Regions from separate parts of the Allobosea sp. AK1 genome, predicted to be linked through region 1. Evidence: predicted binding sites of a transcription regulator. Region 1 holds the regulator's gene; the other holds the start of a gene.
The links. Region 1 encodes PhoB, which activates phosphate uptake and scavenging genes when phosphate is short. Its sites were predicted from a motif close to TGTCATNNANCTGTCAT; they were not measured.

Region 1 (15,965 bases):
TCGGCACGATCACGCCGCCCGTTGGCGTGGTGCTGTTCGTGACCTCGAAGGTGGCGAACATCTCCTTCGAGGCGATGTCGCGGGCGATCGTGCCCTGGCTGGCGCCGCTGATCGCGGTCCTGATCGCGATCACGCTCTGGCCGCCGCTGACGACCTGGCTGCCGCAACTGATCATGGGGCGCTGACGGGGAGGCTTGTTCCTGGCAGGGCGTGTCAGCAATGCGCCCGGGCCGGGTTCGCCATGCGGGAGCGATCGCCTAGACTGGCGCCGATGCGCGAGATCGGCGACCTCACCCGGCAATTCATCCATCTGTGGCGCTTCGGCTGGCCGATGCTCCTTTGCGTCGCTGCCGGTGGGGCGCTCGTCACGGACCTCCTGATGCCGCTGGCGGTGAAGGCGGGCTTCGCTAACGCGCTCGCCGGCTTCGTCGTGCTCTCGGCGATCGTGCTGGTGAGGCTCATCACGGTCGTCGCCATGTTCCTGTCGCTGCGCCCGGCGATGCCAGCGGTGGCTGCGCTGTTTCCGGTGAAGCCGCGCGCAGGAGCTGCCGACATCGCGGCGAAGGACCCGGACTGGCTCGGCGTGGTCGCGATCGCGATCATTCCCTTCTTCGCCTATTACGCGGCCTGGGGTTTTCTCGGCGACACGGTGCGGGATTACTCGCTGCTGGCGCTGGAGATGGCCGATCTCGGCCAGAAAGTGTCGCTGTTCGACGTTCCGGCGACGCTCTGGCTCGGCATCGCGGTCGCGCTCGCCTTCGGGGTGCGCAGGCTGGCGAAATTGATGCAGACGCGCAGCTCGCGCCCGGCCTGGCAATTCGTCATCGTGCTTTGCGATGCCAACTGGATCTTCGTCGGCCTCTATGCGCTCGCGGGGTGGAAGAATGCGGCTTGGGCCTGGATCGGCACAGGTGGGCCGCTGCCCTATCTGACCCGGGCGCGCGACCTTCTTCTCGGGCTGATCGGCAAGGCGCAGGCGGCGACGCCCGTCGCGGTCGATCTCGCGCCGCCTTCCTTGCAGAGCAGCGCGCAGGGGCTTTTCCCCTATGCCCTGCTGCCGCTGGTCTGGCTCCTGATGGCGGCGGTGATCTACGGCTTCGACATGAAGGATGCGGCGGCGCTGAGTGGTCATCAACGGGCTGCCGCTGCTTTGTCGCGCTATGGGCGGTTGCCGAAATTCCTGCGCGAGTTCCTCGACCATTTCGTCGCCGGCTATCGCTCGCGCTACCTGCCGATCGCCAACAGCGTGCGCCTCGCCTTCGGGGCGGGGCTCGCGGTGCTGATCGGCTTCGTCCTGCTCTATCGCGTCATCGGCTGGGCGGCGGCCTGGGGCTGGATCGGCCTCGCGCATCTGATCGGGCCGCAGGAGCTGCCGGCCTGGCAGGCGCTGGCCAGCATCATCGCCTTCTTCCTGGGCGGGCCCAGCGATATCCGCGGTGGCATACTGGTCGAGGCGCTGCGCATCTGCCTCATCGCGGCCGTGGTGGAGCAGGCATCGGCAAAGCGGGTCGAGGCGCTCAGTTCGTCCGCGCAAAGCGAAGGTAGCGCGGCCGCGACGCCGGCAGGCTGATCGTGACATCGGCCGTCGCGAAGGCCGATGTCGGCAGGATGAAGCTCTCGGTGATCGCGACGGTCGAGCCGGCAACCGGCTTGCCGAGGAAGGCGGGACCGCAGGTCTTGCCTTGGTCCTTGTCGCGGCTGAGAACGCGCCTCGCCTCGCTCGGCGCCAGGAAGGCGGGCTGCCAGCGCCGGCCGTCCGGGGCGAGCAAGGCGATGCGACAGGGCGGCTGCGCAACGCTCTCCGCATCCAGCACCTTCGCCTCGAGGCGCAGCAGCGCGACGGCAGAGCCATTCGGCCGTTCGGCGATGCGCTGGAGGCTGACGATGCGCCATTCGGCGCCGGCGAGGGGAGCGGGCCGGTCGAACGGCGAGGTCTGCGCGACGAGATCGCTGGCTCCGGCCCAGGCCGAGACGGTCTTGCGCGCCTGCACGAACAAGGCCAGCGGCAGGACGATCGGCAGTGCCCAGAGACAGCGCCTGCGCCAGTTCGGCGGCGGCTTCGCCGCGGGTTCGGCTACGGTCGCGTCCGTCATGTCAGCGTTTCCAGGTCGAGGGTTTCGGCCTGCTCGATACGCTCGTCGGGGATCGTGATGCGCAATTGCGTGTCGAGGCGCGGCCAGCGCGACATCGAGACGAGCAGGGCGCCATTGCGCGCCGCGTCGCGGCCGATCTCGAAGATCAGCAGGCCCCGCTGTGGGAGGCCGGGTTCGAGGCGCCTGCCGCGCAGGAAGCCACGGACCGACTCGGCCCGCTCGCTTGCCTCGAAGCGCAGGCCGGACGCCGCCAGCCAGGTTGCGCCGCTGAGTGCCGTGGTGGCGGGGGTGCCCTCGACCTCCACGACGGCCACGGCCCAGAGCCCACCGGTGTCACGGTCGTAGCTGCGGCCGAAGGCTTGCCAGCGCAGGCGCTCCGCCAGGACGACCTTTTCGACGCGCAGGGTGAAGCCGCGGGCACTTGTGGTCGTGCCGGCGACGCCGTGCTGCGTGATCGGGCCGGTGATCTCGCTATAGCCCGGCGTGGTCTGCTGCAGCGCGAAGAGGAGCAGCGCCGCGACGGCGAGCGCGGTGACGTGGGCGAGGGCGCGGATCATGAGCCGCCGCCTTCCGTTCGCAGCGGCAAGGTGATCGCGGCGACGGGTTTCCGATTGAACCAGCCTGGCGCGGCGAGGAGATTGTCGCGCGGCTTGAAGGTCTCGCCGGTGACGACGACGCGGATGGCCTCAGGCGCCGGCGCAGCTTCCGGCAAGTCCCAGACCATGCGGATGCGCTCCGGCAGGCCAGGCTGCAGGGCGCCGAGGATGGCGCCGTCGCGCAGCAGATAAGCAGTCGGCAAAGGCGAAAGGCCAGCGATCGGCGGATCGAAGCTCAGGATGCGGGCAATTGCGCTGCTGCTCTCCGAACTTCGGTTCATCAGGTCGAGATCAACGCTGAGCGCCTTCGTGCCGGGCCGTCCGCGATAGCCATCGGGGCGCGGCGCGGTACTTAATCCGGCCTCGCGAATGACGAGTTGCCAGCGCCCGGCCTCGATGGGCTGCCCGGCCTGCGCAGCCGGAAGATTGGCGGGTGGCATCGCCTCGCGCAGGGTCTGGGCGGTGGTCAGCCCAAGCGCCAGCAAGCCGCCGATGCCGATCGTCAGCTTCGATGCAAGGGATCGCCGCAGGCTTGCGAAAGCCGTGGTCGCCATGGGCCGGTTGCTCGTCTCCGCTCCGGTCAGAGCCGGAAGATCACCCGATTCTGTGACCGGAATCCGGCAGGAGCGGTTCGGTGGGCCGGAATCAGTGGCTTTCGGGTTCGCCACCGTTGTCGAGATAGCGGCTCACGGGGATGACGATCTCCTCGTCGAGCGTGCCGATCGCGGCCTCGTCCTTGTCCTTGTAGGGGATTGCGCGCAGGACGTGGCGGATGGCGTTCAGTCGGGCGCGGAGCTTGTCGTTGCTGCGCACGACATGCCAGGGCGCGGCTTTGGTCGAGGTCCGGGAGAGCATCTCGTCGAAGGCACGGGAATAGTCGTCGAAGCGCGGGACCGACTCGAAATCGATCGGCGAGAGCTTCCAGCGCTTGAGCGGATCATGCCAACGGGCGTGCAGGCGGGTCATCTGCATCTCGCGGCCGATCGTCAGGAACAGCTTGATCAGGCGGATGCCGTCACGGGCGAGCATGCCCTCGAAGGCGGGGGCCTCATCGAGGAAATGCTCGGTCTCCTCCGGCTTGCAGAAACCCATGACGCGCTCGACGCCGGCGCGGTTGTACCAGGAGCGGTCGAAGAACACGATCTCGCCGGCTGTCGGCATCTGCGCGGCATAGCGCTGGAAATACCACTGGCCCTTCTCCGTATCGGAGGGCTTGGACAGGGCGACGATGCGGGCCTGGCGCGGATTGAGATGCTGGGTGAAGCGGGCGATGGTGCCACCCTTGCCGGCGCCGTCGCGGCCCTCGAAGACGATGACGATGCGCTCGCCATGCTTGCTCGCCCAGCGCGTCAGCTTCTGCAATTCGATCTGCAGCGGCTCCATCTCGCGGTTGTAGCGCTTGCGCTTCATCCGCTTGCCATAGGGGTAATTGCCGCTGTGATAGGCGGCGTCGATGATGGCTTCCGGCAGGCTGTCGGCCTCGATGTCGAAGCCCTTCGGCTTTTTGGATCTGGTGCGGGTTTTGGCTGGCTTGCCGTGCTCCTCCGACGGAGCGACGACAGATTCCTTCGCGCCCGGATCCGAGAATTTCTTGGCCATCGTCCTGTTCTCCGCTTTGGATCAGCCTAGCCGGCTAGCTCGCGGAAGGGAATTGACGCCCGCCGCTGTTCCGCTCAGGAAGAGGCCCGGTCGGCATCCGCCGTCTGTCTCCGGGCTTTGCATGGTCAATCTTTCCGCTTCCAATGCCGCGCTGGTGCGGGACGTGGTCGAGGCGCTCGGCGCGCCGGCCGTGCTGCTCGACGGGCAGGGTGTGGCGCAGGCGCTGAGCCCGGCCATGCAGGCGCTGATCCCGGGGTTGGCGGCCGGCAAGCTCCTGGCGCTGGTGCTGCGCGATCCCGACCTCAACGACGCGATCGAGCAGGTCGCGATCGAGGGTGGCGCCAAGACCATCGAGCTCATCGAGCGCGTGCCGGTGGAGCGGACCTTCCGCATCCATATCGCCGCGCTGCGCGACAGCGGTCTGCGCCATGCGACGCTGCTCACCTTCCAGGACCTGAGCGAACAGCGCGTGATCGAGCGCATGCGCGTCGATTTCGTCGCCAATGCCAGCCATGAACTGCGCACACCGCTGGCTTCGCTGCTCGGCTTCGTCGAGACCTTGCAAGGCCCGGCGCGCAACGATGAGCGGGCGCGCGAGCGCTTTCTCGGGATCATGCGCGAGCAGGGTCTGCGCATGGCCAGGCTGGTCGACGACCTGCTCTCGCTATCGCGGATCGAGCAGCGCGCCCATGTCGCGCCGGATACCCCGGTCGATCTGGCGGGTATCGCCCGCGAGATCGTGGATTCGCTGACGCTGATGGCCCGCGAGCGACAGGTCGCATTGGTGCTGAAGACGCCGCGCGAGGCGTTGCAGGTGCCGGGCGATCGCGACGAATTGCTGCGCCTGATGGAAAACCTCGTCGAGAACGCCATCAAATACGGCAAGCCGGGCGGGGAGGTCGCGGTCACCGTCGACGCCGGCGAGAGCGAGGCGAGCTTCAGCGTGCGCGACGACGGGCCGGGTATCGCGCCGGAGCACCTGCCGCGCCTGACCGAGCGCTTCTATCGGGTCGACACCGCGGCCAGCCGCGAAGCGGGCGGCACCGGGCTGGGGCTTGCGATCGTCAAGCACATCGTGCTGCGCCATCGCGGCCGGCTGACGATCGAGAGCAAGTCGGGTGAGGGGGCGACTTTCCGGGCGATCCTGCCGCGCTTCGAGGCGGGGCGCACCAACGGCTGATCCGTGCATGACAGCCATTCATGACAGCTTTCATGACGAACTGTCATTTGGCTGTCATACAGAGGGTGTTCTGACAGGGTCGCTGCAAACAGCGATCAGATGAGGACTTCTCACATGCGCAAGATTCTTGTTCTCGCGGCCGTTGCCGTCGGGATCGCCGGTTCCGCCCAGGCCGCCGACATCACCGGTGCCGGCGCGACCTTCCCCTTCCCGATCTATGCGAAGTGGGCCGAGGCCTACAAGAAAGAGACGGGTATCGGCCTGAACTACCAGTCGATCGGCTCGGGTGGCGGTATCCGCCAGATCAAGGCCAAGACCGTCGCCTTCGGCGCCACCGACGCCCCGCTGAAGGGCGCAGACCTGACCAAGGACGGCCTGATCCAGTTCCCGACCGTGATGGGCGGCGTCGTGCCGGCCGTGAACATCGCCGGCGTCGAGCCCGGCAAGCTCAAGCTCTCGGGCGAGATCATCGCGCAGATCTATCTGGGCGACATCAAGAAGTGGAACGACCCGAAGATCGTCGCGCTCAATGCCGGCGTCACCCTGCCGGACGCGAACATCAACCCGGTCTACCGCTCGGACGGCTCGGGCACGACCTTCGTGTTCACCGACTACCTCTCCAAGGCCTCGGCCGAGTGGAAGTCGAAGATCGGCGCCAACCAGTCGGTCCAGTGGCCGGTCGGCATCGGCGGCAAGGGCAACGAGGGCGTCTCGGCCTCGGTCAAGCAGGTCGCCAACTCGATCGGCTATGTCGAGTATGCCTATGCCAAGCAGAACAAGCTCTCCCATGCCCTGGTGAAGAATGCCGACGGCAACTTCCCGGCGCCGGAAGAGAAGGCCTTCCAGGCCGCCGCCGCCAATGCCAACTGGAACGAGCAGCCGGGCTTCGGCATCTCGCTCAACAACCAGAAGGGCGCGGATGCCTGGCCGATCACCTCGGCGACCTTCATCCTGGTCTATGCCAAGCCGGAGAAGCCGGAAGAGACGCAGGCCGCTCTGAAATTCTTCGACTGGGTCTACAAGAACGGCGACAAGCTCGCGAGCGAGCTCGACTACGTCGCCCTGCCGACGAACGTGAAGGACCAGGTCCGCAGCGCTTGGAAGGGCGTGACCGACACGGCCGGCAAGCCGATCTTCTGATCGCTGCCATCGACAAGGCGAGGCGGGGTTCGACCCGCCTCGCCGCACTCTTCAAGCCCTCATCCTGAGGAGCCCTGTTCGGGCGCTCCTCAGGATGAGGGCTGGGATCGGGCGGACCCTCCGACGATCCCGGCCATGCCACCGGAGCCTTCGCGGATGACCGCAGCAACCGACATGACGAGCATTCCCGGCGCGACGCCGATCGTGCGGAAGACGCCGAAGGCGACCTTCGATGCCATCTTCCGCAATGCCAGCTTCGGTGCGGCGCTGCTGGTGCTGGTGCTGCTCGCCGGCATCATGGTCTCGATGGTCATCGGCGGTTGGCCGGCCTTCCGCGAATTCGGTCTCGGTTTCATCACCTCCAGCGTCTGGGATACCCAGAACGAACAATACGGCGCCTGGCCGGCGATCGTCGGCACGCTCTCGACGGCGCTGATCGCGCTGGTGATCGGCGTGCCGCTCTCGCTGGGCATCGCGGTCTACCTGACCCAGCTCGCCCCGGCCTGGTTCAAGAAGCCGGTCGCGACCGCGATCGAGCTGCTCGCGGCCGTGCCCTCGATCATCTACGGCATGTGGGGCCTGTTCGTCTTCGTGCCGCTCTTCGCGGCTTATGTGCAGATCCCGCTCTCGAACATCGTCGAGGGCCTTCCGATCGTCGGCACCGTGCTCTACTCGCGCTCGCCTTCGGGACTGGGCATCTTCACGGCGGGCATCATCCTCGCCTTCATGATCATCCCCTTCATCGCCTCGATCACCCGCGACATGCTGGAGCAGATCCCCTCTGTGCTGCGCGAGAGCGCCTATGGCATCGGGGCGACCACCTGGGAGGTCGTGCGCCATGTGCTGGTGCCGCAGGCCGGCGTCTCGATCATCGGCGCGGTCATGCTCGGCCTCGGCCGCGCGCTCGGCGAGACCATGGCGGTGACCTTCGTCGTCGGTAACGCCAACCGGCTTTCGGCCTCGATGTTCGACCCGGGTTCCACCATCGCCTCGCGCATCGCCAACGAGTTCAACGAGGCGCTGGGGCTGCAGCTCAACGCGCTGATCGCGCTGGGCTGCATCCTGTTCTTCGTCACCTTCGTCGTCCTCGTCATCGCGCGGCTGCTGGTCGCCCGCGTCAAGCGCTACTGAGGCCCCCCATGACCATGACGACCACGCCTCGCGAACTGCCGCATCAGCCCTGGGGCCGCGTGCGCCAGTCCCGTCGCACCGCCGACCGGCTGATGAAGATCATCGCCACCGGCTTCACCTTCATCGCCATCTTCGTGCTGTTCTGGATCCTCGGCATGCTCGTGGTGAAGGGCATCGGCGGGCTTTCGCTCGCCACGTTCACCGCGGTCACGCCCGGCCCCGGCACGGAAGGCGGCGGCCTCGCCAATGCCATCGTCGGCTCCTTCGTGCTGACCTTCCTCGGCATCGCCATCGCCACGCCGATCGGCGTGCTCGCCGGGACCTGGCTCGCGGAATACGGCCGCGGCTCGCAGCTCGCCAACCTGATCCGCTTCATCAATGACATCCTGCTCTCGGCGCCGTCGATCCTGATCGGCCTGTTCGTCTACGTCATCCTGGTCGAGCCGTTCCGCGGCTATTCCGGCTGGGCCGGCGGCGTCGCGCTCGGCATCATCGCGATCCCAGTGATCGTGCGCACCACCGAGGACATGCTGAACCTCGTGCCCGGCCCCTTGCGCGAGGCTGGCGCCGCGCTCGGCGCGCCGCCTTCCGTCGTGATCACCTCGGTGACCTGGCGCGCGGCCAAGGCCGGCATGGTCACCGGCATCCTGCTGGCGCTCGCCCGCATCGCCGGCGAGACGGCGCCGCTGCTCTTCACCGCGCTCAACAACAATTTCTGGTTCTCGCCCTCGCTCGTGGGCGGCGTCTCCAACCTGCCTGTGACGATCTACCAGTTCGCCTCCGCCCCTTACGAGAACTGGCAGCAGCTCGCCTGGGCCGGTTCGCTCATCATCACCGTCTCGATCCTCGTGCTCTCGCTCGTTGCCCGGCGCATCGTCGCCAGCAGCAAGTAGAGCTTGAAACCAACCCGATCGCGACCGACCTTGAGGACTTAATGTCGATGCTTTCGACCCTTGAACTCTCCCCCCAGTCGCTCGATGCCGAGGCGCCCGTCCGGATCGCGGTGAAGAACCTCGATTTCTACTACGGCGAGCACAAGGCGCTGAAGAACATCAATCTCGACTTCCGTGATCGTCACGTCACGGCGCTGATCGGCCCGTCCGGCTGCGGCAAGTCGACCCTGCTGCGCATCTTCAACCGGATCTACTCGCTCTATCCGGAGCAGCGCGCGGAAGGGCAGATCATGCTCGACGGCCGCAACATCATCTCGAACGACGTCGATGTGAACGAATTGCGCTCGCGCGTCGGCATGGTCTTCCAGAAGCCGACGCCGTTCCCGATGTCGATCTACGACAACGTCGCCTTCGGCATCCGCCTCTACGAGAAGCCGCCGAAATCCGAGCTCGACGACCGTGTCGAGGGCGCGCTGCGCCGCGCCGCGCTTTGGGACGAGGTCAAGGACAAGCTGAAGAGCTCCGGCATGGGCCTCTCCGGCGGCCAGCAGCAGCGCCTCTGCATCGCGCGCACCATCGCGCAGAAGCCGGAAGTGATCCTGTTCGACGAGCCGACCTCGGCGCTCGACCCGATCTCGACCGGCAAGATCGAGGACCTGCTGGAGCAGCTCAAGAGCGATTTCACCATCGCCATCGTCACGCACAACATGCAGCAGGCGGCGCGCATCTCGCAGTACACGGCGTTCATGTATCTCGGCGAGGTCATCGAGTTCGCGCCGACCAACACGATCTTCATGAACCCGGCCAAGAAGCAGACCCAGGACTACGTCACCGGCCGTTTCGGCTAAGCGGCATTTTTGTTTCGCATCGGCTTGCCCGAAAACCGGTTTCCACTTTTCGGGCCGATGCGCCTGAGGAACACGCAATGACCGACCACATCGTCCGCTCCTACGACACCGATCTCGAAGGCATCCGCCGCAGCCTCGCCGAAATGGGCGGCATGGCCGAGCGCATGCTGGGCGACTCGACCGTCGCGCTCGTTCGCCGCGACACCGCGCTCGCCCAGAAGATCATCTCGGCCGACCAGCGCCTCGACAATCTCCAGCGCGAGGTCGAGGAAAAGGCCGTGCTCACCATCGCCCGGCGCCAGCCCCTGGCGCAGGACCTGCGCGAGCTGATCTCGGCGATCCGCCTTGCCTCCGACATCGAGCGCGTCGGCGACCTCGCCAAGAACATCGCCAAGCGCGCCGTCGCCATTGCCGGCCAGTTCCAGCCGCCGCATCGCGCGGTCGTCGGCCTCGAGCATATCAGCCGCCTCGTGCAGGCCCAGCTCAAGGACGTGCTCGACGCCTATGCCGCGACCAACGAGCAGAAGGCGCTCGAGGTCTGGAAGCGTGACGACGAGATCGACGCGCTTTACACCTCGCTGTTCCGCGAACTCCTGACCTATATGATGGAGGATCCGCGCAACATCACCTTCTGCACGCATCTGCTGTTCTGCGCCAAGAATATCGAGCGCATCGGCGACCACACCACCAATATCGCCGAGACGATCCATTACCTCGTCACTGGCGATTCCCTCGACGTGAACCGGCCGAAGCTCGACACGACCAATATCGAGGTCGAAGCGGTGACGGGAAGCTGAGGTCAAAGCCATCATGGCCGCACGTATCCTGATCGTCGAGGACGAGGAGCCGCTCACCCTGCTGCTGCGCTACAACCTCGAAGCCGAGGGCTTCGAGGTCGACAGCGTCGCGCGCGGGGATGACGCCGAGCTGCATCTGCGCGATTCCACGCCCGATCTGGTCCTGCTCGACTGGATGCTGCCGGGCCTCTCCGGCATCGAGCTCTGCCGGCGCCTGCGCTCGCGCCGCGACACCGAGCGCGTGCCGATCATCATGCTGACGGCGCGCGGCGAGGAGACCGAGCGCGTGCGCGGGCTTGCGACCGGCGCCGACGACTATGTCGTGAAGCCGTTCTCGCTGCCGGAGCTGATCGCCCGCATCCAGGCGCTTCTTCGCAGAGCGAAGCCTGGCCATGTCGCAGGGTTGCTCGCGGCCGGCGATCTCGAACTCGACCGCACGACGCGCCGCGTCCGGCGCGCCGGGAGCGAACTGCATCTCGGCCCGACCGAGTTCCGCCTGCTCGAGTTCCTGATGCAGGCGCCGGGCCGGGTCTATTCACGCGCCCAGCTCCTCGACGCCGTCTGGGGCCGCGACGTCTATATCGACGAGCGCACGGTCGACGTCCATGTTGGGCGGCTGCGCAAGGCGATCACGCCGGGCGACGCCAAGGACCCGCTGCGCACCGTGCGCGGAGCCGGCTACGCCTTCGACGAGACCTTCGCGCGCAGCGGAGCCGCGTAAGCCTCAGGCGTTCGGGCCGCCCTCGATATCGCCGGCCCAGGTCAGGGCCTTGTCATAGTCCTCGGGCTTGAAGGCGCGGACCTTGACGAAGGGGATCGCCGGGTCGAGCAGATCGACGAAGCCGGCGAGCCAGCCCTTGTCGGTGATCAGGGCTTCCTTGGGGAAGCGCCTGAGCTCCCAGAGCTTGCCGAGGCTGTAGCGCGCGTCCTTCCAGGCCGCGGCCAGCGTCATGTCGGTGAAATCGGTCATGTCGGCGAGGATGCCGAGCTTCTCGTGACGTTCGAGCCGGGCGTCGATATCGGCCATGATGGCGTCGAGATCGTCAGCCGTGAGCGTCTGCGACAGCCGATAGGCTGCGACATGGTCCGGGGCGGGCAGAATGGTGAGCATGGCTCCTCCTCCTCGGGGGACAACGCGCAGGCGAGGGGGAGGTTTCGCCGGGGCCGGTCAGACGTAAGGGGGCGGCGCGCGCGTCGCTGCGTCGAAGCTCTCGGCCTCGGCCCGCAGCCAGGCGATGAAGGCATCCAGCCCCGGCCGCGGCGGCTGGTCGAGCGGTCGCGTCAGCCAGCAGCCGATGGCGCTGGTGAAGCCGAGCCCCAGCGGATTGACGAGCGCGCCGGAGGCAAGCTCGTCGGCGACGTAGCAGCGTGGCGCCAGCGCGAGGCCGAGACCGGCGACGGCGGCGCTGGTGATCACGGAATAATAGCCGTAGCGCACGGTGTGCTCCGGCACTGCGCCGCGCAGGTCATGCGCTTCGGTGAACTCGGCCCAGAAGGTCGGCATCTGATAGTGCTGCAGCAGGGTCATCTTCTGGATATCGGCAGCGCGGCGGAAACCGCCCATCCGCTCGATCAGGCTGGGTGCCGCGACGAGCGCGACATCGCGGCCGAAGAGGAAATGCGCCTCCTTGCCGGGCCAGGGCGGGACGCCATGGGCGATCTCGATATCCGGTTCCTCCGTCTCGCTCTCGCTGACGTAATTGGTGAACTGCACGTCGACGCCGGGATGGGCCTCGGCGAAGGCCGGAAAGCGCGCCATCAGCCAGCGCTCGCCGGCGATCGCGACCATGTGCAGGCGGATCGGCCGGGCGATGGCGTTGCGCTCGGCGAGACGCCGTGCGCCGCGCTCCATCTGCTCCAGCGCGGCTTCCGCATAGGGCAGGTAGATCGCGCCGGCTTCGGTGAGCTTGAGGCCGAGCGGGCTGCGGTCGAACAGCACCGTGCCGAGATGATGCTCCAGCGAGAGGATCTGCTTGGACACCGCGCTCTGGGTCAGGTTGACCGCGAGAGCGGCGCGGGCCGTCGAGCCCAGCCTTGCGACGGTCGCGAACGCCCTCAGCGCCGCGGCTGACGGGGGTGGCCGGCTGGCCGCCATGGGGTATTCCTTTTTGGACTATCTCGGCGGAGATCGTTTCGTTTGCCGGCCTCTCGGTCAAGAGGCCATTCTTCCCTGACGGGAGGAACGAGATCATGAACCAGACGACCCGACTCTGGGGCGGGCGCTTCCGCAAGCCGCCGGACCCGCGGCTGATGAAGCTGTCGAGCGCCGCCGGCGAGCACGCAAGGCTGGTGCCGCAGGATGTCGCGGGCGGCAAGGCGCATGCGGCCGAACTCGGTCGCGCCGGCCTGCTGAGCGCGCAGGAGCTCGAGACCATCCTGACCGCGCTCGACGGGATCGCCCGCGACACGGTCGAGGGGCGGATCGCGCCCGGTCCCGATGACGAGGACGTCCACACCTTCATCGAACGTATCCTGACCGAGCGCGTCGGCTCGACCGGCGCCAAGCTCCGCGCCGGACGCTCGCGCAACGACCAGGCGGCGAACAACCTCAAGCTCTACCTGCGGAGCAAGTCACGCTCGCTCGCCGGCATGCTGGCGGAGTTGCTGGCTGCGATCGCCGATCAGGCGGAGGAGCATGCGGCGTCGGTCTGCCCCGGCTTCACCCATCTCCAGAGCGCCCAGCCGGTCACCTTCGGCCATTGGCTGATGGCGCATGGCCAGGTGCTGATGCGCGATGCCTCGCGCCTGACCGACTGGGAAAAGCGCTCCGGCCAGTCCCCGCTTGGGGCGGCAGCGCTCGCCGGTTCGGCGATTACGCTCAATCCGGAGCTCAGTGCCAAGGCACTCGGCTATGACGGGCCATTCGAGAATTCGGTCGATGCGGTCGGCGCGCGCGACCATGTCGCGGAGTTCCTGTTCGTCGCGGCGATGCTGGCGACGAACCTGTCGCGCCTCGCCGAAGAGGTGACGCTGTGGACCTCCCGGCAATTCGCCTGGGTGACGCTGGACGATGCCTTCGCGACCGGCTCGTCGATCATGCCGCAGAAGAAGAACCCGGATATCGCCGAGATCTCGCGCGGTCGGGCGTCACGGCTGACCGGCGACCTCGTCACCATGCTCGGCGCGCTGAAGGGTTTGCCGCTGTCCTATAATCGCGACCTCGCGGAGGACAAGCGCACGGGCTTCGACGCCGTCGACGTGCTTGAAGAGGTTCTGCCGGCCTTCGCCGGGCTGATCGCCAGCATGAGCGCCGATGTCGCGACGATGCGGGCTCAGGCCGGCTCCGGCTTCGCGCTGGCGACAGAAGTGGCCGATCATCTCGCCCGCAACGGCGTGCCCTTCGCCGAGGCGCATGAGATCACCGGCGCGCTGGTGCGCTATTGCGAGGAGATGGGCCGCGAACTTGAATCGCTCGACGCCGTCGATCTTCGCGCCGTCGATCCGCGGCTCGATGCCGGCGTTCTCGACCATTTGACGCTCGACGCCGCGGTCGCGGCGCGCAGCGGCCATGGCGGCACGGCGCCCGAGCGGGTGCGCGAGCAGATCGCGCGCTTCCGTGGCAAGCTCGCCAGCCTGGAAGCCTGGAGCCGGGAGAGCAGGCGATGAGCGACGCAACCTCGCCGATCAGCAGCCGCGACCTCGCTGCGATTGCCCGTCTCAGGATCGTGCCGCGGCGCTTCTACGGCCGCTGGGTCGCGTCAGTGATCATCCTCGCGATCCTCGCCTGGGTGGTGATGGCCTTCGTCGAGGGCGACATCGCCTGGCCTGTGGTGCGGCAGTTCTTCACCGCACCGGCGATCATCGCCGGTCTCGGCAACACGCTGATCATGACCGTCTGCGCGATGACGCTGGGCATCGTGCTCGGCGTGATCTTCGCGATCATGTACATGTCGCCGAATCCGGTGCTGCGCAGCGCGGCGCTGTTCTATATCTGGTTCTTCCGCGGCACGCCGCTGCTGCTGCAGCTCCTGATCTGGTTCAACCTGGCGCTGGTCTTCCCGACCATCGGCATCCCCGGCCTGTTCTCCTGGCGCACGATCGACATCATCGGGCCATTCATGGCGACGCTGCTCGGGCTTGGCATGAACCAGGGCGCCTATACCGCCGAAGTCGTGCGCGGCGGCATCCTCTCTGTCGATACCGGGCAGACCGAGGCCGCCAAGGCGATCGGCATGACCCGGCTGACGACCTTGCGCCGGATCGTGCTGCCGCAGGCGATGCGCGTCATCATCCCGCCGGTCGGCAACGAGGTGATCAGCATGGTCAAGCTGACCTCGGTCGCGAGCGTGATCCAGTATGCCGAGATCCTGCGCAACGCGCAGACGATCTACTACGCCAATGCGCGGGTCATCGAGTTGCTGATCGTCGCGGCCGGCTGGTACCTGCTCGTGGTGACGATCCTGCAGATCGGACAGTATTTCCTCGAACGCCACTTTTCGAAGGGGCGGGGAGGGCGGCGCACCAAGCGCGCCGCGGTGCAGGAGGAAACGGCATGAGCACGGCGGAGAACCCGGCGAAGGCCGATAGCGCGATCGTCACGATCGCCAATGTCAGCAAGATCTTCGGCGAGCTGAAGGCGCTGAACAACGTCTCGCTCTCGATCGAGCCCGGCACGGTGCAATGCATCATCGGGCCGTCCGGCTCGGGCAAGTCGACGCTGCTGCGCTGCATCAACCAGCTCGAGAAGATCGACAAGGGCGCCATCCGCGTCGATGGCGAGCTGATCGGCTATCGCCGCGTCGGCGACGAACTGCACGAGCTGACCGATGTCGAGATCGCGCGTCAGCGCCTCGTCACCGGCATGGTGTTCCAGCGCTTCAACCTGTTCAACCACATGACGGCGCTGCAGAACATCATCGAGGGGCCGCTCACCGTGCTGAAGCAGCCGCGCAAGCAGATCGTCGCGGAGGCGACGGCGCTGCTGGAGCGCGTCGGCCTCGCCGACAAGCGCGACGCCTATCCGAGCGAGCTCTCGGGCGGGCAGCAGCAGCGCGTCGCCATCGCCCGGGCGCTGGCGATGAAGCCGAAGCTGATGCTGTTCGACGAGCCGACCTCGGCGCTCGATCCCGAGCTTGTCGGCGAGGTGCTGAACGTGATGCGCGATCTCGCGGCATCCGGCATGACCATGATCGTCGTCACGCATGAACTCGGCTTCGCCCGCGAAGTGGCTGGCGACGTCGTCTTCATGGACAAGGGCGAGATCGTCGAGCAGGGGCCGCCGCAGACCGTGCTCGTCGCGCCCAGCCAGGCGCGCACGCGCGACTTCATCGCCGCCGTCCTGAAGTGACGGCGGCTGAACCAGTTCACTAGAGGGAGAGACCACATGCTTCGTTTGACCATCGCTGCCGCGCTGCTCGCCGGCACCGCGCTTGCCGCGCAGGCCCAGGCCCTGCCGGACCGCATCAAGACCGCCGGCAAAATCGTGATCGCGACCCAGCCGAACTATCCGCCGATCGCCTTCAAGGATGTCGCGACCAACCAGCTCTCGGGCTTCGACATCGAGCTGGGCGAAGCCATCGCCAAGGAACTCGGCGTCAAGGTCGAGTGGCAGGAGACCGCCTTCGCCCAGATGCTGCCTTCGCTGCAGACCGGCCGCGTCGACGCCGTCATGGCGGGGATGAGCGACCTGCCGGCGCGGCGCGAGACCGCCGACTTCATCGACTACATGGATTCCGGCGCGCAGTTCTA
Region 2 (15,965 bases), 3.3 Mb from region 1:
GGGCAGGGCTCGCGGTGCGGGTGGGGGCAGGCCCGGATACCGCCCGTTAATCGATGACGGGGAGAATGATCGCAAGGCCGGGAATGGCGGCCGAAAGGCGCTCCAGGAGCAGCGGCGATCATGGAACTGGCGATCCTCTGGCTGCTCTGTGCGGCCGTGTTCCTCGAGCTGGCGGACAGTGCGCCCGAGGCCGACTGAAGCTTCGGCTCGAAAAGGGGCATGCGGTTCTCGGGAAAGGCGATGCAGGACCGGGAACGGCCGCATTGACCGTGTCGGCATCGGCCAGGCGGTCCTCTCAAATGGCCGGAACCTGCGGGCTCCGAGCGGATTGTGCCGCCGGTGCTGCGAACGCCTGCTCTGGGGCGCGCCGCCCATGAATCGGTAGTCCGGCGATGATCCGCCTCTTGACCTCGGGCCCGCTCTATGGCCATGCCGGGGCAGGGGCTCGGCATCGTGGTCTTCGATGCGCTCCGTTCTCGAAGGGCAGGCGGAATCATGAAGATGCGGCGGATGGGTGCGGTCGTTCTGGCCGGTGGACTGTCGATTCTGGCGAGCGTTTCGGCCTATGCCGCAAGCAGCTCGACGACCTTGCCGCCGCCCGACCCGACGGCGAAGAACCTGACCCCCTACATGATCCAGCTGCGCGCCTTCGACGCCTGCCTGATCACGCAGTCGCAATTGATGGGCACCACGCGCGAAGCCGTCCACACCCCCTGCAGCTGCTACGCCAAGGGCACGGTCAACGCGATGACCAAGGACGAGATTCAGGCCTTCCGCGACACCGGCTATTTCAACGACACGGCCCGCCAGAAGGGCCTGCAGTTCATCGACCAGTGCAAGCTGAAGCGCCCGTTCTGAACTGACGGCTGCGCCGGCTCGCCGGCGGCATCCCTCTCGCGACGGCCGCCTTGCTGCTGACACGCTCCTGACAGAACCTGTCAGCGCGGTCGAGCCATTCTGCCGCAGGTCCACATCGTTGCCCGTTCGATCGTCTCGGTCGAACGGCATGGGTGCTGGATCGGGAGACGAGTGGGGAGACGCCGCCGTGCAGCGCGCTGAACGATTGCTCGACATGATCCAGAGCCTGCGTCGCCGCAGGCGCCCGGTGACGGCCGAGACGCTGGCTTCCGAGCTCGACGTCTCCGTGCGTACGGTCTACCGCGACATCGGCGCCTTGGTGCGCCAGGGCGTGCCCGTGCGCGGCGAGGCCGGCATCGGCTACGTGCTTGACGCAGGCTTCGACCTGCCGCCCCTGATGCTCTCGCCCGACGAGATCGAGGCCGTGCTGGTCGGCATGCGCTGGCTCAGCGAGCGGGCCGATCCGGTGCTCGCGCGGGCTGCCGAGGATGTGGTCAGCAAGGTTGCGGCGGTGCTGCCGCCGCATCTGCGGCCGATCCTGCTCGATGGTGCGCTGTTCGCGGCCTCCCATCCCGGCGACGTCCCGGCCGATCAGGTAGATGTCGCGGCCGTGCGTGCCGCCATCCGCAACGGCCGCAAGCTCTCGATCCACTACAGCGACGAGAGCGGCCAGGCGACGCAGCGGATGATCTGGCCGATCGGCATGACGTTCTACGAGCGCGTGCGCGTCGTCATCGCCTGGTGCGAGCTCCGGCAGGCCTTCCGCCATTTCCGCACCGACCGCATGACCGGCCTCGCCGCGCTGGAGGAGCGCTATCCCGCGCGCCGTGCCGATCTCTTCCGCCGCTGGCAGAAGGAGGAGGAGAGGGCGAAAGAGGAGTGGGAGCGCTGCAAGCGCGAGGGCGATGCTGCGGCTCAGCCGCGGATCACGACGCCGCCTTCGAGCTTGGCTCGGCCGGACGCGACCTCCGCCAGCGCGGCCGGATAGAGCTTGTGCTCCTCGACGAGGACGCGCTGCGACAGCGTCTCCTCGTCGTCGCCGGGCAGGACCGGCACCTTCGCCTGCAGGATCACCGGCCCGGCATCGAGTTCCGGCACGACGAAATGCACCGAGCAGCCATGCTCGGCAACGCCGGCTTCCAGAGCCTGGCGATGCGTATGCGTGCCCTTGAACAGCGGCAGGAGCGACGGGTGGATGTTGATCATCCGCCCTTCCCAGCGCGCCACGAACCAAGGTGTCAGGATCCGCATGAAACCGGCGAGCACGAGCAGGTCGATCTGGTTCACCCGCAGCGCTTCATCCACCGCGCGCTCGAAGGCCTCGCGGTCCTTGCCGAAGGGGCGATGATCGACCGTCGCCGTGGCGATGCCGAAATCGCGTGCCCGGTCGAGCCCGGCGACATCGGGAATGTTCGAGATGACCAGCGCGATCTGGGCCGGATAGCCCGGTGCCTGCGCCGCTTGCGCCAGCGAGACCATGTTCGAGCCGCGCCCGGAGATCAGCACCCCGACGCGCTTGCGGGGAGGGATGGCGCTCACAGCGAGAGCTTGCCGCGATAGCTGACCTGCTCCTCGCCGCTGGCGACAGGCACGATCTCGCCGAGCTTCACCGGCGCTTCGCCTGCGGCCTTCAGCGCGGCGAGAACCTCATCCGCCTTGCTGGCATCAGCCGCGACGATCATGCCGACGCCGCAGTTGAAGGTGCGCAGCATCTCGCGCTCGGCGACGCCGCCGACCTGGGCAAGCCAGCCGAACACGGCCGGGACCGGGATGGCGGTGAGATCGAGCGCGACGCCGAGCCCCTCCGGGAGGACGCGCGGAATATTGTCGGGGAAGCCGCCGCCGGTGATATGCGCCAGCGCCTTGATGCCGTCCGTCGCCTTCAGCGCCTGCAGCAGCGGCTTCACATAGATGCGGGTCGGCTCCAGCAGTGCTTCGGCCAGGCTCTTGCCGGGCGCGAAGGGGGCGGGCGCCTCCCAGCCGAGGCCGCTGACCTCGACGATGCGGCGAACCAGCGAATAGCCGTTCGAATGCACGCCGGAGGAGGGCAGGCCGAAGACCAGGTCGCCGGGCTTCAGGTCCTCGCGCGGCAGGAGCGTGCCGCGCTCCGCGGCGCCGACCGCGAAGCCCGCGAGGTCGTAATCCTTATCGGCATACATGCCGGGCATCTCGGCGGTCTCGCCGCCGATCAATGCGCAGCCGGCCTGGCGGCAGCCATCGGCGATGCCGCGGACGATCTCGACGCCGACCTTCGGGTCGAGCTTGCCGGTGGCGTAATAGTCGAGGAAGAGCAGGGGCTCGGCACCCTGGACGATCAGGTCGTTGACGCACATCGCGACGAGGTCGATGCCGATCGTCGCGTGCAGCCCGCTCTCGATGGCGATCTTGACCTTGGTGCCGACGCCGTCATTGGCCGCGACTAGGATCGGATCGCTGAAGCCGGCGGCTTTGAGGTCGAACAATCCGCCGAAGCCGCCGATCTCCGCATCGGCGCCCGGCCGGCGCGTCGCGCGCACCAGCGGCTTGATCTCGTCGACCATGGCGTTGCCGGCGTCGATATCGACGCCTGCCTGCGCATAGGTCAGTCCGTTTGCGCCGGGCTTGCTCATTGCGTTTCGCCTTCCTTCTGCTCGCGCGAGCGATAGGCAAGCGCGCCCGCGCTGGCAAGGCATCTGCGCCGGCTTTGTCGATTTCTCACAGGCGAGGCGACGTCATTCCGACTGGACGCAGGATCTCTGTCCGGAGAGCATTGGTCTTTTCCGCGGTTCGCGCGAAACTGCCGCCATGACGATCCCCAACCTGATCACCATCGGTCGCCTGTTCCTGGTGCCGCTGGTCATCGTCATGATCGTCGGTGCGAACTGGCAGGCAGCTTTCATCCTCTTCGTCGTCGCCGGCATCTCGGATGCGGTCGACGGCTTCCTCGCCAAGCGCTGCGGCATGGCGAGCGAGCTGGGAGCGTGGCTCGACCCCGTCGCCGACAAGGCGCTGATCGTCTCGATCTACATCACTCTGGCGATCGTCGGCGCGATCCCGGTCTGGCTCGTCGTCCTCGTGGTCGCGCGCGACCTGATGATCGTGTCGGCGGTGATCCTGTCCTGGCTGCTCGACAAGCCGTTGACGATCGCGCCGATCGTCGTCAGCAAGCTCAACACTGCCGCGCAGATCGGCTTCGCCGCGCTGGCGCTCGGTTCGCGCGCCTTCGGGATCGAGCTCGGCGCTGCCGCTCTGGTCTGTGAACTCCTCGTCGCTCTGTTGACGGTCGCCTCGATGACGGCCTATCTCGCCTTCTGGCTGCGCCACATGGCAGGTTGACGGGGCTTTATCCGCCATTGCGGCTTGGAACCCCGGGCCTCGATGCACATTTGTCTTGTCCCGCCGGCCGTGAAACGCGAGAGAGGCTGATCGATGACGTTGCAGCGCCAGATCGGCTTCTGGGTCGGCTCCCTTCTCGTATTCGTCCTGGTTCTGGTGATGCTGCGGGACGTGATGCTGCCCTTCATCGCGGCGCTGGCGCTGGCCTATCTGCTCGACCCGCTCGCCGACAGGCTGGAGCGCATGGGCATGAACCGGTTGGCGGCGACGATCGTCATCCTCGTCGTCTTCCTGCTCATCTTCGTGCTGGGGCTGGTGCTGCTGGCGCCGCTGCTCGGCCAGCAGCTTGCCGGGCTCGTCGCCCGCCTGCCGGGCGACGCCGCCAAGCTGCAGGCGCTGGTGCTGGAGAAGGGGGCGCCCTGGCTGGAGCGCTTCGGCGGCGCCGACCTGACCAAGGAAGCGCAGAATTCGCTCGGCAATCTCGTCGGCGACGGCATGAAATGGGTCGGCGGCCTGCTGCAATCGCTCTGGAGCGGCGGCACCGCCATCGTCGGGGTGTTCTCGCTCCTGGTGCTGACGCCGGTCATCGCCTTCTACCTGCTGGTCGACTGGGACCGCATGGTCGCGACCGTCGATAGCTGGCTGCCGCTCGACCATCGCGACACCATCCGTAGCCTGCTGCACGAGATGGACATGGCGATCGCCGGCTTCCTGCGCGGGCAGGCACTGGTCTGCGTTCTGCTTGGTGGCTTCTATGCGATCGGCCTCAGTGTCATCGGCGTGAATTTCGGCGCGCTGATCGGCATCATTTCGGGTTTCCTCTCCTTCATTCCCTATGTCGGCTCGCTGACGGGGCTCGTGCTCTCGGTCGGCGTCGCGACGGTGCAGTTCTGGCCGGACTGGACCTGGCCGCTGGCGACGCTTGGCGTCTTCCTGGCCGGGCAATTCCTCGAGGGAAATATCTTCCAGCCGAAATTCGTCGGTGATTCCATCGGCGTGCATCCGGTCTGGCTAATGTTCGCGCTGCTTGCTTTCGGCTCGCTGTTCGGCTTCGTGGGCTTGCTGCTTGCCGTGCCGCTCGCGGCTGTCATCGGCGTGCTCTGCCGCTTTGCCCTGAGGCAATATCTCGCCAGCAACCTCTATCACGGCGGCGATGCCACCCGCGCTGCGGCGGCAAAGGCGCGCGTCGACGCCGACGCCTGAGCCGCCATGTCCGACATTCCGCCACGCCCGCGCCAGCTCGCCTTCGACCTGCCGGTCGACAGCCGCCATGGCGTCGAGGATTTTCTCGTCGGCTCTTCCAACGAGGCGGCTTACAGCCTGATCGAGAGCTGGCCCGCCTGGCCGGAGGCTTGGCTGCGCCTGACCGGGCCGGAAGGGGCCGGCAAGACCCATCTTGCCGCGATCTGGGCCCGCGCCGCCCATGCCTGGACGATTTCGGCAGCGGAGCTGAACGAGGCGGAGGTGCCCCACCTCGTGTCCGGCGGGGCGCTGGTGATCGAGGATTGCGATGCCGGCCGCCTCGACGAGCCCGCCCTGTTCCATCTGATGAACGCGATCAAGGCGCGTGGCGGCTCGCTGTTGCTGACGGCCAGGCGCTCGCCCGATCTCTGGGGCGTTAGCGTGCCGGATCTGCTGTCGCGACTCCGGCTGGCGCCGGCCGCGACGATCGAACCGCCGGATGACGGGCTGCTGCGGGCACTGCTGGTCAAGCTCTTCATCGACCGCCAGCTCGTGGTCGATATCGCCGTGATCGACGCTCTCGCCATGCGGATGGAACGTTCCTTCGCCGCCGCGCGGCAGGTGGTCGATCGGCTTGACCGGCTCGCACTCGAACGCGGACGCCGGGTGACGCGCCCGCTGGTGCAGGAGGCGCTGGCGGAACTGTTCCCGGAGGAGCCGGGTTGAACCCGGCCATCTCTGCGCAGGCCGCATGCTTCAAATCATGTCGCTTGTCATCGAACCGTCGCACTAGAATGGCTTCAACGGCGGCATGAGCGGCAAGACGACCAGGACGCGAGTGAAGCGCATGACCCTCGACACGGTGATCGACGAGTCGGAGAAGCTCTCCAGCGAAGCTGATGCGGCGCCCCTGCGCCAGCAGCCGGAGCGTTTCATGAACCGCGAGCTCTCCTGGCTCCAGTTCAACCGCCGCGTCATGGAGGAAGCCTCGAACCGCAGCCACCCGCTGCTGGAGCAGCTGCGCTTCCTCTCGATCTCCGCGAACAATCTCGACGAATTCTTCATGGTCCGCGTCTCCGGCCTGCGCGAGCAGCTCAAGGCCGGCGTGACCACGCGCAGCCAGGACGGCCTGACGCCGGCCGGCCAGCTCGTCGCCATCGGCGAGGCCGTCGCGGCACTGACCGCCGACCAGCAGGCGCGCTGGGCCGAATTGCGTCATGAGCTGCACGAGAACCGCATCCACCTGCTGCAGCCCGGCGATATCGGCGCGCAGGACCGAATCTGGCTGGAGGACTACTTCCTCAATTACATCTTCCCGGTGCTGACGCCGCTGGCGATCGACCCGGCGCATCCCTTCCCCTTCATTCCCAATCTGGGCTTCACCATCGCGCTGGCGCTGGAGCGCAAGAATGATGGCCGTCAGCTCGACGCGTTGATCCGCGTGCCGACCAAGATCGACCGCTTCATCGAATTGCCGGATCTGGCGCGCGAGGGTTTGCACCGCTTCATCGCGCTCGACGACGCGGTCTCGCTGTTCATCAGCAAGCTCTTCCCCGGCTACGAGGTGAAGGGCGCCGGCTCCTTCCGCATCATCCGCGACTCCGATCTCGACATCGAGGAGGAGGCAGAGGACCTCGTCCGCGTCTTCGAAACGATGCTGAAGCAGCGCCGCCTCGGCGTGGTGATCCGGCTCGAGCTCTCGACCGGCATGCCGGACCATCTGCGCCGTTTGATCGTGCGCGAGCTCAAGGTCGACAGCGACGAGGTCGTCGAGGTCAACGGCCTGATCGGCCTGACCGAGCTCTCGCAGCTCGTCGGCGTCGACCGGCCGGACCTGAAGTTCAAACCGTACAATGCCCGTTTCCCTGAGCGTATCCGCGAGCATGGCGGCGATTGCTTCGCTGCGATCCGCCAGAAGGACCTGCTCGTCCACCATCCCTATGAGAGCTTCGATGTCGTCGTGCAGTTCCTGCAGCAGGCGGCGCGCGATCCCAATGTCGTCGCGATCAAGCAGACGCTCTACCGCACCTCATCGAACTCGCCGATCGTCAAGGCGCTGACGGAAGCGGCCGAGGCCGGCAAGTCGGTGACGGCACTGGTCGAGCTTAAGGCCCGCTTCGACGAGGAAGCCAATATCCGCTGGGCCAAGGAGATGGAGCGGGCCGGCGTCCAGGTCGTCTATGGCTTCATCGAGCTCAAGACCCACGCCAAGCTCTCGCTGGTGGTGCGCCGCGAGGCCGGTCAGCTCGTCAGCTACTGCCATATCGCGACCGGCAACTACCACCCGATCACGGCGCGCATCTATACCGACGTCTCCTTCTTCACCGCCGATCCGGTGATCGCGCAGGACGTCGCCCGCGTCTTCAACTTCATCACCGGCTATGCCGAGCCGGCCGGGCTGGAGCGCATGGCCGTCTCGCCGACTGGTCTGAAGCAGCGTCTGCTCGCCGACATCGCCGAGGAGGTCGCGCATGTGAAGGCCGGCCGCAAGGGCGCGATCTGGGGCAAGTGCAATTCGCTGGTCGATCCGGAGATCATCGACGCGCTCTATGACGCGAGCCAGGCCGGCGTCGAGATCGACTTCGTCGTGCGCGGCATCTGCTGCCTGCGGCCGGGCGTGCCCGGCTTGTCCGAGAATATCCGCGTCAAGTCGATCATCGGCCGCTTCCTCGAGCATACGCGCATCTACGCTTTCGGTGCCGGCCACGGCATGCCCGGACCCAAGGCCAAGATCTACATCTCCTCGGCCGATCTGATGCCGCGCAATCTCGATCGCCGTGTCGAGGCGCTGACGCCGATCCTGAATCCGACGGTGCATCAGCAGTTGCTGGATCAGATCATGTTGGCCAACCTGCTCGACAACGAGCAGAGCTGGACGATATTGCCCGATGGCGGCTCGCGCCGCATTGTCCCCGCGCCGAACGAAGAGCCGTTCAATGCGCATAAGTACTTCATGACGAACCCGAGTCTGTCCGGACGTGGAAAATCGCTCTCCAATTCAAGTCCCCGCTCCCTCGCACGCCGAGGGGGACGCAAGGCCTGAGCCCAGGCACGCGCCGGGGCGGCTCGCGCTCTCCCATACCATTGCCATCGTCGATATCGGCTCGAACTCGGTCCGTCTTGTCGTCTACGAGATGCTGGCGCGCGCGCCCGCCCAGGTCTTCAACGAGAAGGAGATGGCGGGTCTCGGTCGCCAGGTCGCCACGACCGGACGCCTCGCCGACGATGCCATCGCCAAGGCGATCAACGCGCTGGTCCGCTTCCGCATCCTCTGCGAAGCCATGCATGTCGGGGAACTCCGCGTCATCGCGACGGCGGCGGCGCGCTATGCCAGCAACGGGCCCGAGTTCATCGCGCGTGCCGAGGAGGCGATCGGCCAGCCGATCGAACTGATCTCGGGCGGGCGCGAAGCCGTGCTCTCCGGCCTCGGCGTGATCTCGGGCTTCGATGTGCCGGACGGTGTCGTCGGCGACCTCGGCGGCGGCAGCCTGGAGCTGATCTCGGTCAAAGGCGGTTCGGTGGGGCAGGGCGCCAGCGTGCCGCTCGGCGGCCTTGCCTTGCTCGACCGCTCGAAGGGCTCGCTGAGGGTTGCCGAGAAAATCGTCAAGGACGAACTCGACAAGCTGCCGCAGCTCGCTGCGATGAAGGGGCGGGACTTCTATGCCGTCGGTGGGACCTGGCGCGCGCTTGCCACCCTTCATCAGCACCGCATGGCCTATCCGCTCAACGTGATGCACGGCTATGCCGTGCCGACGCGCGACGTCGCCGATTTCGTCAAGCTGGTCGAGCGGGCCGATGCCTCGGTGCTCGATGCGATCGATTCAGTGTCGTCGGCCCGCCGTCCGCTGCTGGCCTATGGCGCGCTGGTGCTAGATGAGCTGATCAAGCGCGGCAAGCCGCGGGGCATCATCATCTCGGCGCAGGGCGTGCGCGAAGGCCTGCTGCACGAGCAGCTCTCGCCGGAGGAGCAGAATGCCGATCCGCTCTTGCAGGCGGCGCGTGACTACAACCTGCTGCGCGCACGCGATCCCCGCCACGCGGCCGAGCTGATCAATTGGACCCGCGGCATCCTCGAAACGGCCGGCCTGCCGCAGGACGAGCCATCCGGCCGGATGATCGAGACCGTCTGCCTGCTCTCCGATATCGGCTGGCGCGCCCATCCGGATTATCGCGGCGAGCAGAGCATGAACGTCATCGCCCATGCCTATTTCACCGGCATCGACCATGTCGGGCGGGCTTTCCTGGCGCTGGCGATCTTCCACCGCTATGCCGGGATGAAGGCGAGCTCGCCGGGGGCGGCGGGACTGAAGACGCTGTTGCCGCCGGCCATTCTCGCGCGAGCGCTGCTGATCGCGGCGATCTTCCGCGTCGCCTATCTGCTTTCGGCCGGCATGGCGGGCATCCTGCCGCGCATTCCGGCGGCTTGCGTCGACAATCGCCTGCTGTTGCGCTTTCCCGACGATCTGTCGGCGCTGGCGAGCGAGCGTGTCGAGGGGCGGCTCAAGCAGCTCGCGAAGCTGCTCGGCCGCGATTTCGAGATCGGCAGGCTCTGAGGCCTTCCCCTGCCGTCATTGCGAGGAGCGAAGCGGCGAAGCAATCCAGGGGTCGTAGAGCTCCGCCGCCCTGGATTGCTTCGCTGCGCTCGCAATGACGCCGGAGGTTCCGGCGCCTTTTCGTCCAGAGGTTCTCGGGTCGAAGCTGCGCTTCGCCCGGGAATGACGGCCGGGTGGCCCACGCTCAGCCGACCGCCCGCAACCGCGCGAAGCCGGCATCGAGATCGGCCTTGAGGTCCTCGATGTCCTCCAGCCCGATATGGATGCGGATCGTCGGCCCCTTGAAGCCGGGCTCGGTCGCAGTGCGATAGCTCTTGCAGTCGAAGGGCAGGACGAGGCTCTCATAGCCGCCCCAGGACGCGCCGATCCCGAACAGCGTCAGCCCGTCCAGCATCGCGCCGACGGCTTTCATCGAGACCGGTTTCAATTCGAAGGTGAAGAGCGAGGAGGCGCCGGTGAAATCGCGCTTCCAGATCTCGTGCCCGGGCGCGCCCGGCAGGGCAGGGTGCAGGACCTGAGCGACCTCGGGCCGCGCGCGCAGCCATTCCGCCATGGCGATGCCGGCCGGCATCTGCTCCTTCAGGCGGATGGCCATCGTGCGCATGCCACGCAGCGTCAGGAAGGCGTCTTCCGGGGCGATGATCAGGCCGAGCTGGCCCCAGGTTGCGCGCAACGCCTTGAACAGCTCCGGCGTGCGGGCCGAGACGGTGCCGATCAGCACGTCGGAATGGGCGGCGTAATATTTGGTACCAGCCTGCACGGAGAGGTCGACGCCGAAGCCATGGGCATCGAAGAACAGCGGCGTCGCCCAGGTGTTGTCCATCGCGACGAGAATGTCGCGCTCATGCGCAGCCGCCACGATGGCCGGGATATCCTGCATCTCGAAGGTCTGCGAGCCCGGAGCCTCGGTCCAGATCGCCCTGGTGTTCGGCTTGAACAGCTTGGCGATGTCGGCGCCGACCAGCGGGTCGTAATAGGTCGTCTCGACGCCCATCCGCTTCAGGAAGGTATCGCAGAAGATCCGCGTCGGCCGGTAGACGCTGTCCGTCACCAGAACGTGATCGCCGGCCGAGAGCATGGCGAGAAAGGCAAGTGTGCAGGCCATCAGGCCCGATGGCGTCACGACGACGCCCGCGCCGCCCTCGATCGTGTTGGCGGCGGCGATCAGCGCGTCGATCGTCGGGTTGCCGTCCGTGCCGTAGGTGTAGCGCGCCTTGCGCACCAGGAAGTCCTCGGTGTTCGGATAGACCACCGTCGAGCCTCGTACGATAGGCGGATTGACAAACCCGTAGCTGTCGGCGGGGTCGCGGCCTGCCAGGACGAGGCGCGTGCGCTCGCCGAGGCGCGCAAATTCAGGCGAAGTCAGCTTTTTCATGGAAAGGCACGGCCAAAAAACGGAAAAATTGTGGCCGGGCTTGACCACTCCCCACAAACTCGCATGTGATATATGCAGCGAACAAGGGGCGGCTCATGCGTATGGCGGTTGCTTGACGCTCATGAGTCGCTCTGGCAATCGACGCGATGATATGGGGACGCCGCGCGAAAGCGGGATGAACCGAGCGGCGAAAAAGCCGCCGGCGGCGGGACCAGACAAATCTTCCGGCATCAGCCGGACAGGGGTTCCAACGGGAGAGTACCGATGAAGAAGTTTGTAGCAGCCGCCCTTGCAGCAGGCATCGGCCTGGCGATGTCCGCGACGGGGGCTTCGGCCCAGGCCACGCTGGCGCAGGTCAAGCAGCGCGGCATTCTCAACTGCGGCTCGAACACCGGCCTCGCCGGCTTCGGCGTGCCGGATGCGCAGGGCAACTGGAAGGGGCTCGACGTCGATCTTTGCCGTGCCATCGCCGCGACGATCTTCAACGATCCCAGCAAGGTGAAGTTCATCCCGCTCTCGGCCAAGGATCGCTTCACCGCGCTCCAGTCGGGCGAAGTCGACGTGCTCGTCCGCAACTCGACCTGGACGATGACGCGCGACGCCTCGCTCGGCCTGCTCTTCACCGGCGTGAACTATTATGACGGCCAGGGCTTCCTGGTCCGCAAGAAGCTCGGCGTGAATTCGGCGCTGCAGCTTTCGGGCGCGTCGGTCTGCACCCAGCAGGGCACCACGACCGAGCTCAACCTCGCTGACTATTTCCGCGCCAACAACCTCAAGTACGAAGTCGTCGCCTTCGCGACCTCGGACGAGACGGTCAAGGCTTACGATGCCGGTCGCTGCGACGCCTTCACCACCGACGCCTCGGGCCTCTATGCCGAACGCCTGAAGCTGACGAACCCCGACGAGCATCTCGTTCTGCCGGAGATCATCTCGAAGGAGCCGCTCGGCCCCTCCGTCCGCAACAACGACCCGCAGTGGTTCAACCTGGTGAAGTGGACCCATTTTGCCATGCTGAACGCCGAGGAGCTCGGCGTCACCCAGGCGAATGTCGACCAGCAGCTGAAGTCCGAGAACCCCGAGATCAAGCGTCTGCTCGGCACCGAGGGCAAGTTCGGCGAGCAGATCGGCCTGACGCCGGACTGGGTCGTCCGCATCGTCAAGCATGTCGGCAACTACGGCGAATCCTTCGAGCGCAACGTGGGCCAGGGCTCGCTGCTCAAGATCGCCCGCGGCCAGAACGGTCTCTGGACCAAGGGCGGCCTGCAATACGCCCCGCCGGTTCGCTGAGAGGCATGCGGGGCGCCGGTTGTCTGACCGGCGCCCCGTTCTCGCATGCGCTCGCCGAAGCGGTCCTCGTTGATCGGCCGCGATCATCTGAACGTCGATTGCCGGGTGGTGTCGCCGCCGCTGTCACCCGGGTCTGACTCCGCCATGGGAAAGGCCGGGATGCCGACCATCCTTGCGCTGGTATTGGCCGCCATGGCCGCCCTCGCGCCCGACTGTGGACGAGCGGCGCCAGCCGGCGGCCTGCTGGAGCAGGTCAGGCATCGCGGCGCCGTCATCTGCGGCGTGGCTCCTTCGCTGGCGGGGTTTTCCATTCCCGACAGGCAGGGGCGCTGGACCGGTTTCGATGTCGATCTCTGCCGGGCCGTCGCGGCCGCGATCTTCGACGATCCCGAGAAGGTGAAATTCATTCCCCTCCTGTCGAAGGACCGCTTCACCGCGCTCCAGACGGGCGAGGTCGATCTCCTGTCACGCACCTCGACCTGGTCGATGGCGCGCGATACCGCACTCGGTCTCAACTTCACCGGCATCAATTTCTATGGCGGCGAAGGCTTCATGGTTCGTGCCAGGCTCGGCCTGACTTCTGCCTTGCAGCTTGCCGGCTCGTCCGTCTGCACCGAACAGGGCACCACGACCGAGCTCAATGTTGCCGACTTCTTTCGCAGCCACGGCCTGAAATATGAGATCGTCACCTTCAAGGGCAGCGAGGAGACCGTCGACGCCTATGCCAGCGGCCGCTGCGACGCCTATGCCTATGACCGGGCCGGGCTCGCGATCCAGCGGATGAAGCTGGCAGCGCCGCAGGAGCACGTCATCCTGCCCGAAACGATCTCGAAGGAGCCGCTCGGCCCCGCCGTCCGCCATGGCGACGACCAATGGTTCGACCTGGTGAAGTGGACGCTCTTCGCCATGGTCGATGCCGAAGAGTTGGGCGTGGGCCAGGGCAATGTCGATTCCATGCGGGCCTCGGAGCGGCCTGACGTCCGCCGGCTGCTCGGCCTGGAGGGTCATTTCGGCGAGGCACTCGGCCTGGATCGCGACTGGGCCTATCGCATCGTTCGCCATGTCGGCAATTATGGTGAATCTTTTGAGCGAAATCTCGGTCGGGACTCGCCTCTGAAGATCGAACGTGGCCAGAATGCGCTGTGGACCAAGGGGGGCCTGCAATACGCTCCGCCGATCCGCTGAAGACGACCGGCGGGCAGCCGGTTCGAAAGATGACGGCACAGGGCGAGGCAGCCCTGTGCGAGACGAAGGAATCGAGGCAGGGGTCGCGCCGGTTGGCGCGAAGCTTGCTGGCTGGCCGAGGGCGGGACGAACCCGCTCCGAACAGGGGAACCGCATGAGGAACATCATCGCGCCGGCGGCCGCCGGTGCCGGATACCTGTCGCAGAGCAACGCGCTGCGCCGGACCGGGACGTGAGGGAAGGGCGCGCGGCCTGCCGGCCGGGCGCCGTTCGCAAAACCAGAAGAGTGGCACGGACAACAAGACGACCGCAGCGCAACCGCACCGCTGCAGGATCGCCGGCCACGACAAGCGAAACAAAAAGGGCGTGACAGGTGTCGAGCATTCCGAGCGAACAGGTATCACCCGGCAAGGCGTCGTTATTCTACGACCCGAAGGTCCGGGGCTATGTCTATCAGGCCGCTCTGGTGGCGATCGTCGTCTTCCTGATCTGGTCGGCGGCTTCGAACGCGATCGAGAACCTGCGCGCGCAGAAGATCGCCTCCGGCTTCGGCTTCTGGCACAACGCCGCCGGCTTCGACATCAACCAGAAGCTGATCCCGTTCTCGGCCGCGGGCGGCTCGACCTATGGCGACGCATTCATCGTCGGCCTGTTGAACACGCTGCTGGTCGCCGGGCTCGGCATCATCTTTGCGACCTTCCTCGGCTTCTTCGTCGGTGTCGCCCGGCTGTCGAACAACTGGGTCATCTCCAAGCTGGCGATGATCTATGTCGAGGTCATCCGCAACATCCCGCTGCTGCTCCAGCTGTTCTTCTGGTACAACGCAGTGCTGAAGCCGCTGCCGAACCCGCGCCAGTCCATCGAGCTGCCGGCTGGAGCGCTGCTCAACAATCGCGGCCTCTACCTTCCCGATCCGCACCTGGGTCCCGGCGGCAGCCTGATCATATGGGCGTTCCTGATCGGTCTCGTCGCCACCTTCATCTTCCGCTCCTGGGCGCACAAGCAGCAGGCCGCGACCGGCAGGCAATATCCGATCGGCTGGGTCGCGCTCGCCCTGATCGTGGTCGTGCCGGCGCTGATCTATTTCGTCCTGGGCCGGCCGGTCACCTTCGTCTATCCCGAACTCGCCGGCTTCAATCTGCGCGGGGGTGTCCAGATCTTCCCGGAATTCGTCGCGCTGCTGATCGGCCTGACGACCTATACGGCCGGCTTCATCGCGGAGGTCGTGCGCGCCGGCATCCTCGCGGTGTCGAAAGGGCAGACCGAGGCCGCCCATGCGCTGGGCCTGCGCAACGGGCCGACGCTGAAGCTCGTCGTCATTCCGCAGGCGATGCGCGTCATCATCCCGCCGCTGACCTCCAACTACCTCAACCTGACCAAGAACTCGTCGCTGGCGGTCGCGATCGGCTATCCCGATCTCGTTCAGGTCTTCACCGGCACGGTGCTGAACCAGACCGGCCAGGCAGTCGAGGTCGTGGCGATCACGATGGCGGTCTATCTGACGATCTCGCTGGTGACATCGCTGTTCATGAACATCTACAACAAGCGCATGGCGCTGGTGGAACGGTGAGGGCCGCGCGATGACCGACGCAACAACCGAAAACGCGCCCTACGCCTTCGTCCGCAGGGAAACCCTCGAGCAGGAGCCGGCACCGCTCTCCGTCGCCGGCCCGCTGGCCTGGATCAGGACGAACCTGTTCTCGAGCCCGCTCAATATCATCCTGACGCTGCTCTGCGTCTGGCTGGTGATCGACACGGTTCCGGGGATGATCCGCTTCTACTTCCTCGATGCGGTCTGGACCGGCACGAACCGCGATGCCTGCCTCGCCGACAAGGTCGGCCGCCCGGTCGGCGCCTGCTGGGCCTATATCGCGGACCGCACCCAGTACTTCATCTACGGCTCCTATCCGGTGGCGGAGCGCTGGCGGGTCAACATCGTCTTCGCGATGTTCGCGCTCGGCGTGGTCTGGCTGCTCTGGAACAAGATGCCGCTGAAGAAGGTCGGCTTCTTCTTCTTCTTCGTCATCATGCCGGCGAGCGCCTTCATCCTGCTGCTTGGCGGCGAGCGCGCGGAGAGCTTCCTGCGCTTCCTGATCCTCGTCACCTTCGCGCTGGCGGTGCTCTATCTGGTGCTCTCCTTCGCACCGGGGCTGATGAAGTTCTGGATCGGCGAGGGCCAGCTCGCGGTCGAGGAGGCCATGCCGGCCTGGC

Region 2: a site for PhoB is predicted at 6,127-6,143, ahead of FHT98_RS22170 (RNA degradosome polyphosphate kinase). Genes of this name have one in related genera too.

The regions. Positions count from the first base shown of each region.
Region 1 covers NZ_VFMG01000001.1:1,278,183-1,294,147, reverse strand. Annotated here, with positions in the region: gene FHT98_RS06605 (TRAP transporter large permease) at 1-185, shown strand, start outside; gene FHT98_RS06600 (hypothetical protein) at 272-1,570, shown strand; gene FHT98_RS06595 (hypothetical protein) at 1,518-2,093, opposite strand; gene FHT98_RS06590 (hypothetical protein) at 2,090-2,650, opposite strand; gene FHT98_RS06585 (hypothetical protein) at 2,647-3,243, opposite strand; gene ppk2 (polyphosphate kinase 2) at 3,335-4,288, opposite strand; gene FHT98_RS06575 (ATP-binding protein) at 4,410-5,468, shown strand; gene pstS (phosphate ABC transporter substrate-binding protein PstS) at 5,583-6,608, shown strand; gene pstC (phosphate ABC transporter permease subunit PstC) at 6,765-7,739, shown strand; gene pstA (phosphate ABC transporter permease PstA) at 7,748-8,632, shown strand; gene pstB (phosphate ABC transporter ATP-binding protein PstB) at 8,674-9,480, shown strand; gene phoU (phosphate signaling complex protein PhoU) at 9,558-10,277, shown strand; gene phoB (phosphate regulon transcriptional regulator PhoB) at 10,291-10,998, shown strand; gene FHT98_RS06540 (SpoIIAA family protein) at 11,002-11,388, opposite strand; gene FHT98_RS06535 (LysR family transcriptional regulator) at 11,446-12,372, opposite strand; gene argH (argininosuccinate lyase) at 12,468-13,883, shown strand; gene FHT98_RS06525 (amino acid ABC transporter permease) at 13,880-14,773, shown strand; gene FHT98_RS06520 (amino acid ABC transporter ATP-binding protein) at 14,770-15,564, shown strand; gene FHT98_RS06515 (ABC transporter substrate-binding protein) at 15,601-15,965, shown strand, end outside.
Region 2 covers NZ_VFMG01000001.1:4,613,913-4,629,877, forward strand. Annotated here, with positions in the region: gene FHT98_RS22135 (hypothetical protein) at 496-858, shown strand; gene FHT98_RS22140 (helix-turn-helix transcriptional regulator) at 1,046-1,846, shown strand; gene purN (phosphoribosylglycinamide formyltransferase) at 1,774-2,337, opposite strand; gene purM (phosphoribosylformylglycinamidine cyclo-ligase) at 2,394-3,467, opposite strand; gene FHT98_RS22155 (CDP-alcohol phosphatidyltransferase family protein) at 3,643-4,173, shown strand; gene FHT98_RS22160 (AI-2E family transporter) at 4,267-5,376, shown strand; gene FHT98_RS22165 (P-loop NTPase family protein) at 5,383-6,081, shown strand; gene FHT98_RS22170 (RNA degradosome polyphosphate kinase) at 6,203-8,398, shown strand; gene ppx (exopolyphosphatase) at 8,334-9,908, shown strand; gene metC (cystathionine beta-lyase) at 10,093-11,283, opposite strand; gene FHT98_RS22185 (amino acid ABC transporter substrate-binding protein) at 11,548-12,570, shown strand; gene FHT98_RS22190 (amino acid ABC transporter substrate-binding protein) at 12,739-13,755, shown strand; gene FHT98_RS22195 (amino acid ABC transporter permease) at 14,128-15,324, shown strand; gene FHT98_RS22200 (amino acid ABC transporter permease) at 15,335-15,965, shown strand, end outside.